DNA from 4 places in the Acidovorax radicis genome. Region 2 is predicted to be linked to each of the others. Evidence: predicted binding sites of a transcription regulator. Region 2 holds the regulator's gene; each other region holds the start of a gene.

Region 1 (2,200 bases), 1.7 Mb from region 2:
CACTCCAGCACCAGGGCCGAGGCATCGAAATCAAAGCCACACACCTGCATGGCCAGCGGCGTGGCGGCCATCAGCAGGTTCATCACGCCATAGCCCAGCGCGGCGCCCACAATGGCCACGATGAACGCGGGCTGGCGCATCAGCACCGTCAGGGGGCGCCCGTGCTCGCGCTGCCCTGCAGCGTTGAGCACCACAGGCTGCGCCTCGAACCGGATGGCCGACATGCACAGCATGGACAACAGCGCCACGCCGATCAGCGCGATGTAGGCGCCCGCAAACGGCACCGGGAACAAGGTGCGTGTGGCGCTGGCCAGGTTGGGGCCCGCCACGGCGCCCAGCAGGCCACCGGCCAGCACCAGCGACACGGCCTTCTCACGGTAGTCCGGTGCGGCCAGCTCGGCCGCGGCAAAGCGGTACAGGCCACCGTTGGCGCTGTAGTAGCCCGCCACCAGCGTAGCGGTGCACAGCAGCCAGAAGTGGGCGCTGAACGCCGCCCAGGCACACAGCGCGGCCGATGCCACCGCCACGGCCAGTCCGATCTGGAACGACACCTTGCGCCCCCAGCGCATCTGCGTGCGCGCCACCAGCGGCGTGGACAGCGCACCGCCCACCACATAGCCCATCACGGGCAGCGCGGCCATCCAGCCAAAGGGCGCCAGCTGCAGCCCCACCAGGCCGTTGATGGCGATGAAGACAACGTTGTTGGTGAGGAAAAGGCCTTGGCACAGGGCCAGCAGCCACAGGTTCTTGTTCACGGCAGGACGGTGTGTGGGGCGGGCAAGCGGGAGGGCGAGGGAGGAAGAACGGGTTGGCGGCGTAGAGGCAAGTCAATGCCACGCGGCAGTGAGGCGTGGTGTGGTGTGGTGTGCCGGGGAGTTTGGGGCACATCAAAGCCCGACTGCTTTGCTCTGGCATTGTGCACTGCCGTTGATGAAGATCAGCGGATGCGCACGGTGATTTCAGTATGGTGGCAACCAGTGCTTTGGCTCCCCGCCGGGGCCAGCGTTTGAATGTGTGTGATGGAACCCCTGACAACCAAGGAGGCCGCGCCGCCCGTGGCCGCAGCCCCTGCCCTCGAACTCGTCTGCCCCGCCGGCAGCCTGCCCGCGCTGAAGGCGGCGGTGGACAACGGCGCCAATTGTGTCTATCTCGGCCTGCGCGATGCCACCAATGCGCGCAACTTTGCGGGCCTCAACTTCGACGAGGCGGCCATTGCCAGTGGCATCCGGCATGCGCACGAGCGTGGCTGCAAGGTCTTCATGGCGCTCAACACCTACCCGCAGGCCGCCAACCCCGGACCCTGGCGCAGCGCGCTGGACAAGGCGGTGGACCTGGGGGTGGACGCGGTCATCCTGGCCGACCCCGGTCTCATGCACTACGCGGCGCAGCGCCATCCGCAGCTGCGTCTGCACCTGTCGGTGCAAGGCTCGGCCACCAACTACGAGGCCATCAACTTTTACCGCGAGCAGTTCGGCATCGTGCGCGCCGTGTTGCCGCGCGTGCTGTCGATGGAGCAGGTGCGCCAGGTCATCGACCGCACGCCGGTCGAGATCGAGGTCTTCGGTTTTGGCAGTCTGTGTGTGATGGTCGAGGGGCGCTGCGCGCTGTCGTCGTACGTGACGGGCGAGTCGCCCAACACCCATGGCGTGTGTTCACCCGCCAAGGCGGTGCGCTGGCAGGAGACCGCCGACGGCCTGGAGTCGCGCCTGAACGGCATCCTCATCGACCGCTATGCGCCCGGCGAAAACGCGGGCTACCCCACGCTGTGCAAAGGCCGCTTTGACGTGGGGGATGACAAGAACTATTACGCCATCGAAGAGCCCACCAGCCTCAACACCCTGGAGCTGCTGCCCCAGCTGGTCAAGATCGGCGTGCGCGCCATCAAGATCGAGGGGCGCCAGCGCAGCCCGGCCTATGTGGCGCAGGTCACCAAGGTCTGGCGCGAGGCCATCGACCAGTGCCTGGCCAACCCCCACCGCTATGCCCCCAAGACCACCTGGATGGCCAGCCTCGACCAAGTGGCGGAGGGCCAGCAGCACACGCTAGGCGCCTACCACCGCCCCTGGAAATGATGAGCGACTCACAAACCTCTTCTGGCGTCGTTGCCGCGTCTTGTCGTACTGGCCGTACTGCCTGCGACGCAGCGCCTAGCCAGAACCGCTTCGCTGAGGTCTGTGAGCCGCTACTAGCGTCTGGATTC
Region 2 (2,200 bases):
GTTTTGAGGAGTAGATTGCCATGTCGTCAACCCCTGTTGCCGCTGTATCTGGTGCGTTACCTGCTGCACCATGGTGGAAGTTTGGTCACGTATGGCTCGTGATTGCCGGCCCTGCCATTGTGGTCGTGGCGGGTTTCGTCACTCTGTGGCTCGCTATCGCGCGGCCCGATCCGGTCGTGGCGGAGGATTACTATCAACAGGGCATCGAAATCAACAAGACGCTGAAAGCCCCTGAGAAAAGTCTCGCACCTGCCATGAAAGGGCGTAACCATGCCGCGACCCCGGTGCAAGATCAACCCCGCTGAACACAAAACACCGGTCATGCCCCCATGCGGCAGGCCCTATGAAAAAGAGACGGGATGTATATGTGGACGCAACGCTTGATGTGGATTGCATGGCCAGCATTTCTCATGGCAGGGGTGCTGGAGATGCTCGTTTTTGCATTGGTGGATCCGCAGGATCTGCACTGGTTTGGGCAGCCCTTAGCGCTTTCTAGGGAAGGGGTCTATACCCTGGCCTTTTTTATATTCTGGATCATCACAATGGCCAGTGGCGCATTGACGACGCTGCTGTCATTGTCCCCGTTCGAGCTGAACCGCTGTCCTGTGCCTAACGGTGAGCGGCCAGACGACTGTCGCAAGACAAATGCATGTTCCTGATGCACTATTGAAAATACCAGTCATGGGCTGGAGCCCAGCCTACCGGCAGGAATCTCGCTACCCAGACTGGGTCAATGGCATGCCTGTTGGCTATTGACGATGCGTTTGAGCGCCTCGGTATCCAGTATGCGGACGTGCCGCTGTTTGACCTCCACAACGCCTTCTTCCACAAATTTGGAGAACGTCCGGCTGACGGTTTCGAGTTTGAGCCCGAGATAGCTTCCAATTTCTTCACGTGTCATGCGGAGCACGAGTTCAGACTGCGAAAAACCGCGAGCGTGCAGGCGTTGAACCAAATTCAGAAGAAACGCAGCAAGACGTTCTTCCGCACGCATGCTGCCAAGCAGGAGCATCACGCCGTGCTCGCGCACGATTTCGCGGCTCATGATCTTGTGCACATGGTGCTGCAGGGCCGTGACCTCTCGGGACAATTCTTCGATGCGGTCAAAGGGCATTACACAGACCTCGGCGTCTTCGAGTGCAACGGCATCGCAGGTGTGGTGATCATTGACGATGCCGTCGAGACCGATGATCTCGCCAGCCATCTGAAAACCGGTAACTTGGTCGCGGCCATCTTCAGTGGCGACACAGGTCTTGAAGAAACCCGTTCGGATGGCATACAGCGAAGTGAATGTTTCGCCATTGCGAAACAGCGTGCCGCCCCGTTTTATCTTGCGGCGAACAGCAACCACTTCGTCGATGCGCTGGAGCTGCTCTTCATTCAAGCCAACGGGCATGCACAGTTCCCGCAGATTGCAGTTGGAACAGGCGACTTTGATGGTGAGCGGGTTCATAAGCACGTGAACTGGTTGGGGTGTCAAGCGCTATACGAGCGCCGCACGAGATGGCATGGTCTCAACCGCAATGGTACGGGTGACGTGCATCAAATTGTCGCTGTTTGGCACATGCGATCAATTGATGCAGGTCAAGGACGGGCAGCTAAGGGTACGGCACAGTTTGGATGTACGCAAGGATATCTTCTCATGACCGCTGTTTCGCCTGATCTTCTGCGCCGTTTCGACGTGCCAGGGCCCCGCTATACCTCTTATCCGACCGCCGACCGTTTTGTTGAGGCCTTTGGGCAAGATGAATACGTCCTTGCCCTCGAACAACGGCGGTCCGGGACGATGGCGAAAGCGTTGCCTTTGTCCCTGTATGTGCATATTCCGTTCTGCGAGTCGCTGTGTTACTACTGCGCATGCAACAAGATCATCACCAAGCACCATGATCGCGCCGATGTTTATCTGCGATATCTGAGCCGTGAGATTGATCTGCACACTGCACATTGTGGTGGCGGGCAGGTGGTAAGCCAGTTGCACTTGGGTGGTGGCACGCCAACATTCCTGTCCGACGCGGGCCTGCGCGAACTCATGGCCATGCTCAAGCGCAGTTTTGCCTTTGCACCGGGTGGCGAATACTCCATTGAAGTTGATCCGCGCACTGTCAACGCCGAGCGCTTGGCGCTACTGCACGAGCTGGGTTTTAACCGGCTGAGTTTCGGTGTGCAGGATTTTGATGCCGAGGTGCAAAAGGCGGTGCAT
Region 3 (2,200 bases), 140 kb from region 2:
TACAGCACCGCCATCCGAAACACGGGCCAGCCCCCGGCGAATGCGCCAAACGGCCGCTGCTAAGAACGTGTTCTTAAATATTCCAGCCCCAGGATTTCGAACCGTTCAGCCGGAGCACCTTGATGCTGTGCCGCTTTTTGACGAGGTGCAGCGAAACAGCTGCAGAACATACGCAGGCAGGAGTAAGAAAACACGGCACCACGGCACATGCGCGCTTGCACACCCCCACCCCGCGAACGGATTTCCCCCATGCCAGACCGGGTGATCCCGCTGGTCCATGAGTGCCTGGCCTTGCAGGCAGCCCCGTACCCTTTTTTTGGCGCTCCCAGCCTCTCCGTTTCTCAACTTCTCAGCCCAACACCTCGCGCAGGGCCGCGTCATACAAGCCCGTGAGCTTGTCCATCACATCCAGCAGGCGTTCGCTGGTGGTCGCCACCGCGCCCAGGCCTGCGGCATCGGCCGGGCGGCGCAACGCGGCGTCAAAAAACAGCCATTGCGAGTCGGCCAGTTCGAGTTCGTTGCGAATGGCGGGGGTAGAGACCGGGGCAGCTTTCAGTGTGAGCAGCGCCTGGCGAAAATCTGCGGCGTCAGAAGCGAGCTGCGCCTGCACCAGCTTGGACTCCACCTTGGCCGCGCTCAGAAAGTAGTTTTTGGCCAACCGCTGCGAGAGCATGCGCTGGCGGCCCGCCAGGCCCACCAGGCGTGCGCTGGGTACCTGTGCCATCTTCTCGATGTTGTCGGTCACGGCCTGGGCGATGAGCAGCGTACGGTCCGCCTGATCGGACGCGGCCACCACCATCGCCGTGCGCGTGGCCGGGGCCGTCGTGAGCTGGTTAATCAGCGCAAACTGCTTTTGCACCTCGTCCAGCTGGCGCCCCACCTCGGCGGGCCACTGGCCCGACTGCAGTCCCTTGGCCAGCTCCGCCGAGCCCGACAAGGCCCGCTTGCGGGCCTGGCCCATCACATCCACGGCGGCCGCAGGCAACACCTGCAGGTATTGCTGACAATAGGCTTTTGCCATGCGCTGCGACAAGGCACGAAACCAGCCGGCATAGTTGATGGCCCCGGACAGGCTGATCTGTGCCTGCGCAGCCCCGGACCAGGTGGGCAACAGAACGCCCGCCGCCATCCACTGCACCACCACCCGGCGTTGGCATGGCATGACAGCGGCTGAAAATTCACGAACAGACATGGGAAACCTTCTGAAATCGGATGGTGCATTGTTGCGACGCAGCATTTCGCCGTCTTGCTCCACGTCAAAGGGTTGCTACGGGGTGGCGCTCCGTGCTTCAAACCATCGCCTTGATGCAAATTGACTGCGATCAACTTTCCACACAGGGTCTTGTCCCTAAGCCATGGGCCCATGCGGCAAAATCGCACCATGGCTGAACGTGTGATTCCTCTGGTGGACGAACGCATCGCCGCTTTGGCGGCGCGAGTCCCCACGCATATGCTGGCGCCATCGGGCCAGTTGATCGACACGTTGGGGCGTCCCTTGCGCGACCTGCGCATCAGCGTGACGGACCGCTGCAACTTCCGCTGCAACTACTGCATGCCCAAGGAAGTGTTCGACAAGGACTACCCCTACCTGCCGCATGGCGCCCTGCTGAGCTTTGAAGAGATTACGCGGCTGGCGCGGCTGTTTCTGGCGCACGGCGTGCGCAAGATCCGCCTGACCGGTGGCGAGCCCCTGCTGCGCAAGAACCTCGAAGACCTGGTGGCGCAACTGGCTCAATTGCGCACGGTGGACGGCGTGGCACCCGACCTCACGCTCACCACCAACGGATCCTTGCTCGCGCGCAAGGCCAAGGCCTTGAAGGACGCAGGCCTGAACCGCGTGACCGTGAGCCTGGACGGCCTGGACGATGCAGTCTTTCGCCGCATGAACGATGTGGACTTTCCGGTGGCCGACGTGCTGGCGGGCATCGAGGCCGCTCATGCGGCAGGCCTGTCGCACATCAAGGTCAACATGGTGGTCAAGCGCGGCACCAACGACCACGAAATTTTGCCCATGGCGCGGCACTTTCGCGGCACGGGCACCACGCTGCGCTTCATCGAATACATGGACGTGGGCGCCACCAACGGCTGGCGCATGGACGAAGTGCTGCCCTCGGCCGAACTGATTGAACGCCTGCGCGCCGAGCTGCCGCTGGTGCAGCTCAGCCCGAGCAGCCCCGGCGAAACCGCCGAGCGCTGGGGC
Region 4 (2,200 bases), 2.1 Mb from region 2:
AGCGCGAACAATTCCTGGGCAAGCTCCAGGAGCGCCAAGGCATCGCCCGTGACGCCGCTGAAAAGCAGCTGAGCGATTGGCAGGCCCGCCACCCCGACTTCCGCTTTAACGACTGACCGGCGGCCGACCGCGACCGTTTGCGGGGCTTTCGCCCCGCACCGCAACGCTGCGGCCCTGGGTCATCCCTTTGGAGCCCGTCGCACCGCTGCCTGGGCGGCCCGGTCACCCGGTTCGAAGCACCACCCCCTACCCATTCAATCCCCGAGGAGAAAACCATGAAATTCACACGCACCCTGATCGCATCTGTCGCCGCCGCCCTGATGGCCACTTCTGCTTTTGCCATGACCAAGGAAGAGCACAAGGCTGAAAAGGACCGCATCTCGGCGACCTACAAGGCCGACAAGAAGAGCTGCGATGCCATGAAAGACAACGCCAAGGACATTTGCGTGAAGGAAGCCAAGGGCAAGGAAGACATCGCCAAGGCCGAGCTCGAAGCGCAGTACAAACCGAGCGCCAAGGCCACCCACAAGGTCGCTGACGCCCGTGCAGATGCCGCCTATGAAGTGGCCAAGGAAAAATGCGACGACATGAAGGGCAACGAGAAGGACGTCTGCGTCAAAGACGCCAAGGCAGCCCACGTGAAGGCCAAGGAAGACGCCAAGGTGGCTGCAGTGCAAGCCAAGCCCGCCGATAGCATGGCCGAAAAGAAGGCCGACGTTGCCGAAGCCAAGAAGGACGCCAACGCCGAGAAGAACGAAGCCAACTACAAGGCGGCCAAGGAACGTTGCGACGCCATGTCGGGTGATGCCAAGTCCAAGTGTGTGGACGACATGAAGCGCATGTACAACAAGAGCTGATCGTGCGGGCAGGCCTTGCCGCCTGCTGAGGATTGACAATGCAAATGCTGATGCCCCGCTCCCGAGCGGGGCATTGTTGCGTCTGGCCTGGGACTGGTTCGCAGGTTTTAGCGCCTGGTGGCCATCCCCTGCGAGATCGTCAACAGGCCCCTGGAGCGGCGGCGGGCTGATCTGAGTCAATGTGGCCTGGCCGCAGCGCTTCTAAGCTGCGCGTTTTTCTCAACATACAGGGGGATTTCCATGGCCCAACTCGAATGGTCGGATGCGCTGAACCTTGATCTGCCCTTGATGGACAACACCCACCGCGAGTTCGTCGACCTGCTGGCGGAGGTGGCGCATGCCGATGACCCCCAATTGCTGTCGCGTTGGCGTGTGCTGGTGGATCACACCGCCGAGCATTTTGGGCAGGAAGATGCGTGGATGTTGTCCACCCGCTTTGCGTCGGGCAACTGCCACAGCATGCAGCACAAAGTGGTGCTGCAGGTGATGCGTGAAGGCATCGCGCTGGCCGAAAGCGGCGATCTCCAACCGATACGCGTGATGGCGAGCGAGCTGGCGCTGTGGTTCCCTCAGCATGCGCAGAGCATGGACGCGGCCTTGGCGCTGCACCTGCGCCGCGTGGGTTTTGATCCCGCCACGGGTGTCGTGCACGCACCGCAGGCGCTGCCGGGCGATCTGATCCAGGGCTGCGGCGGCGCGACCTGCTCCGAGCACTCTGAGCAGCCGCAGGAAGAGGCCGCAGCCTGATCTGACCCGCAATACCCTGCAGGGCGGGGTCGTGTCCTGTGGCGTGCGGCGTTCCCCGTTGTCCGTTCGGAGGGCTGCCGTTGAGCGGCGTCTTGGGTGGCCGCCAGCGGCCCACCGCACGCATGCTTTCACCCATGCGCTGGCCGCGCTTGTGTGGCATGCTGCCAAGTCTCAAGGCAAGTGTTGGCGGCATGGCCGCTCTGCTCCATGGCCAATAGATCTTCTCCCGATGCCCCGTGCGATGACACGGCACGTCTGCAGGCCCTTCAGCGCTACGGCATTCTCGACACGCCGATGGAGCCCGCGTATGACGAGCTGGCCGACATCGCCGGCCATGTGTGCGAAGCACCCGTGGCCCTGATCAGCTTGCTGGACAGCGACCGCCAGTGGTTCAAGGCCGCGCGCGGATTGGCGGTGCGGGAAACACCGCTGAACCAGTCCGTCTGCCAGTACGCAATCCGGCAGCCCGGCGTTTTCATCGTGCCCGATATGGCAAAAGATGCGCGTTTTGCGCACTTCGGCATCGTGACCCAGGAGAACCCGTTGCGCTTTTACGCCGGGGCGCCCTTGATCACGCCCGATGGCTATGCGCTGGG

The links. The regulator FNR, encoded in region 2, switches genes on or off when oxygen is low (the NO sensors DNR and NnrR bind a similar motif). The targets are predictions, from matches to a motif close to TTGATNNNNATCAA.
Region 1: ubiU (ubiquinone anaerobic biosynthesis protein UbiU) is a predicted target of FNR. The motif match lies at 928-941, and genes of this name have one in related genera.
Region 3: KI609_RS14345 (type IV pili methyl-accepting chemotaxis transducer N-terminal domain-containing protein) is a predicted target of FNR. The motif match lies at 1,247-1,260, and genes of this name have one in related genera.
Region 4: KI609_RS01645 (hemerythrin domain-containing protein) is a predicted target of FNR. The motif match lies at 1,024-1,037, and genes of this name have one in related genera.

Annotation. Positions count from the first base shown of each region.
Region 1 covers NZ_CP075184.1:4,962,254-4,964,453, reverse strand. Annotated here, with positions in the region: gene KI609_RS22725 (MFS transporter) at 1-755, opposite strand, end outside; gene ubiU (ubiquinone anaerobic biosynthesis protein UbiU) at 1,020-2,072, shown strand.
Region 2 covers NZ_CP075184.1:3,284,941-3,287,140, reverse strand. Annotated here, with positions in the region: gene KI609_RS15015 (FixH family protein) at 21-305, shown strand; gene KI609_RS15010 (hypothetical protein) at 366-659, shown strand; gene fnr (fumarate/nitrate reduction transcriptional regulator Fnr) at 731-1,453, opposite strand; gene hemN (oxygen-independent coproporphyrinogen III oxidase) at 1,643-2,200, shown strand, end outside.
Region 3 covers NZ_CP075184.1:3,144,475-3,146,674, forward strand. Annotated here, with positions in the region: gene KI609_RS14345 (type IV pili methyl-accepting chemotaxis transducer N-terminal domain-containing protein) at 350-1,192, opposite strand; gene moaA (GTP 3',8-cyclase MoaA) at 1,382-2,200, shown strand, end outside.
Region 4 covers NZ_CP075184.1:374,545-376,744, forward strand. Annotated here, with positions in the region: gene KI609_RS01635 (CsbD family protein) at 1-116, shown strand, start outside; gene KI609_RS01640 (hypothetical protein) at 276-857, shown strand; gene KI609_RS01645 (hemerythrin domain-containing protein) at 1,098-1,604, shown strand; gene KI609_RS01650 (GGDEF domain-containing protein) at 1,812-2,200, shown strand, end outside.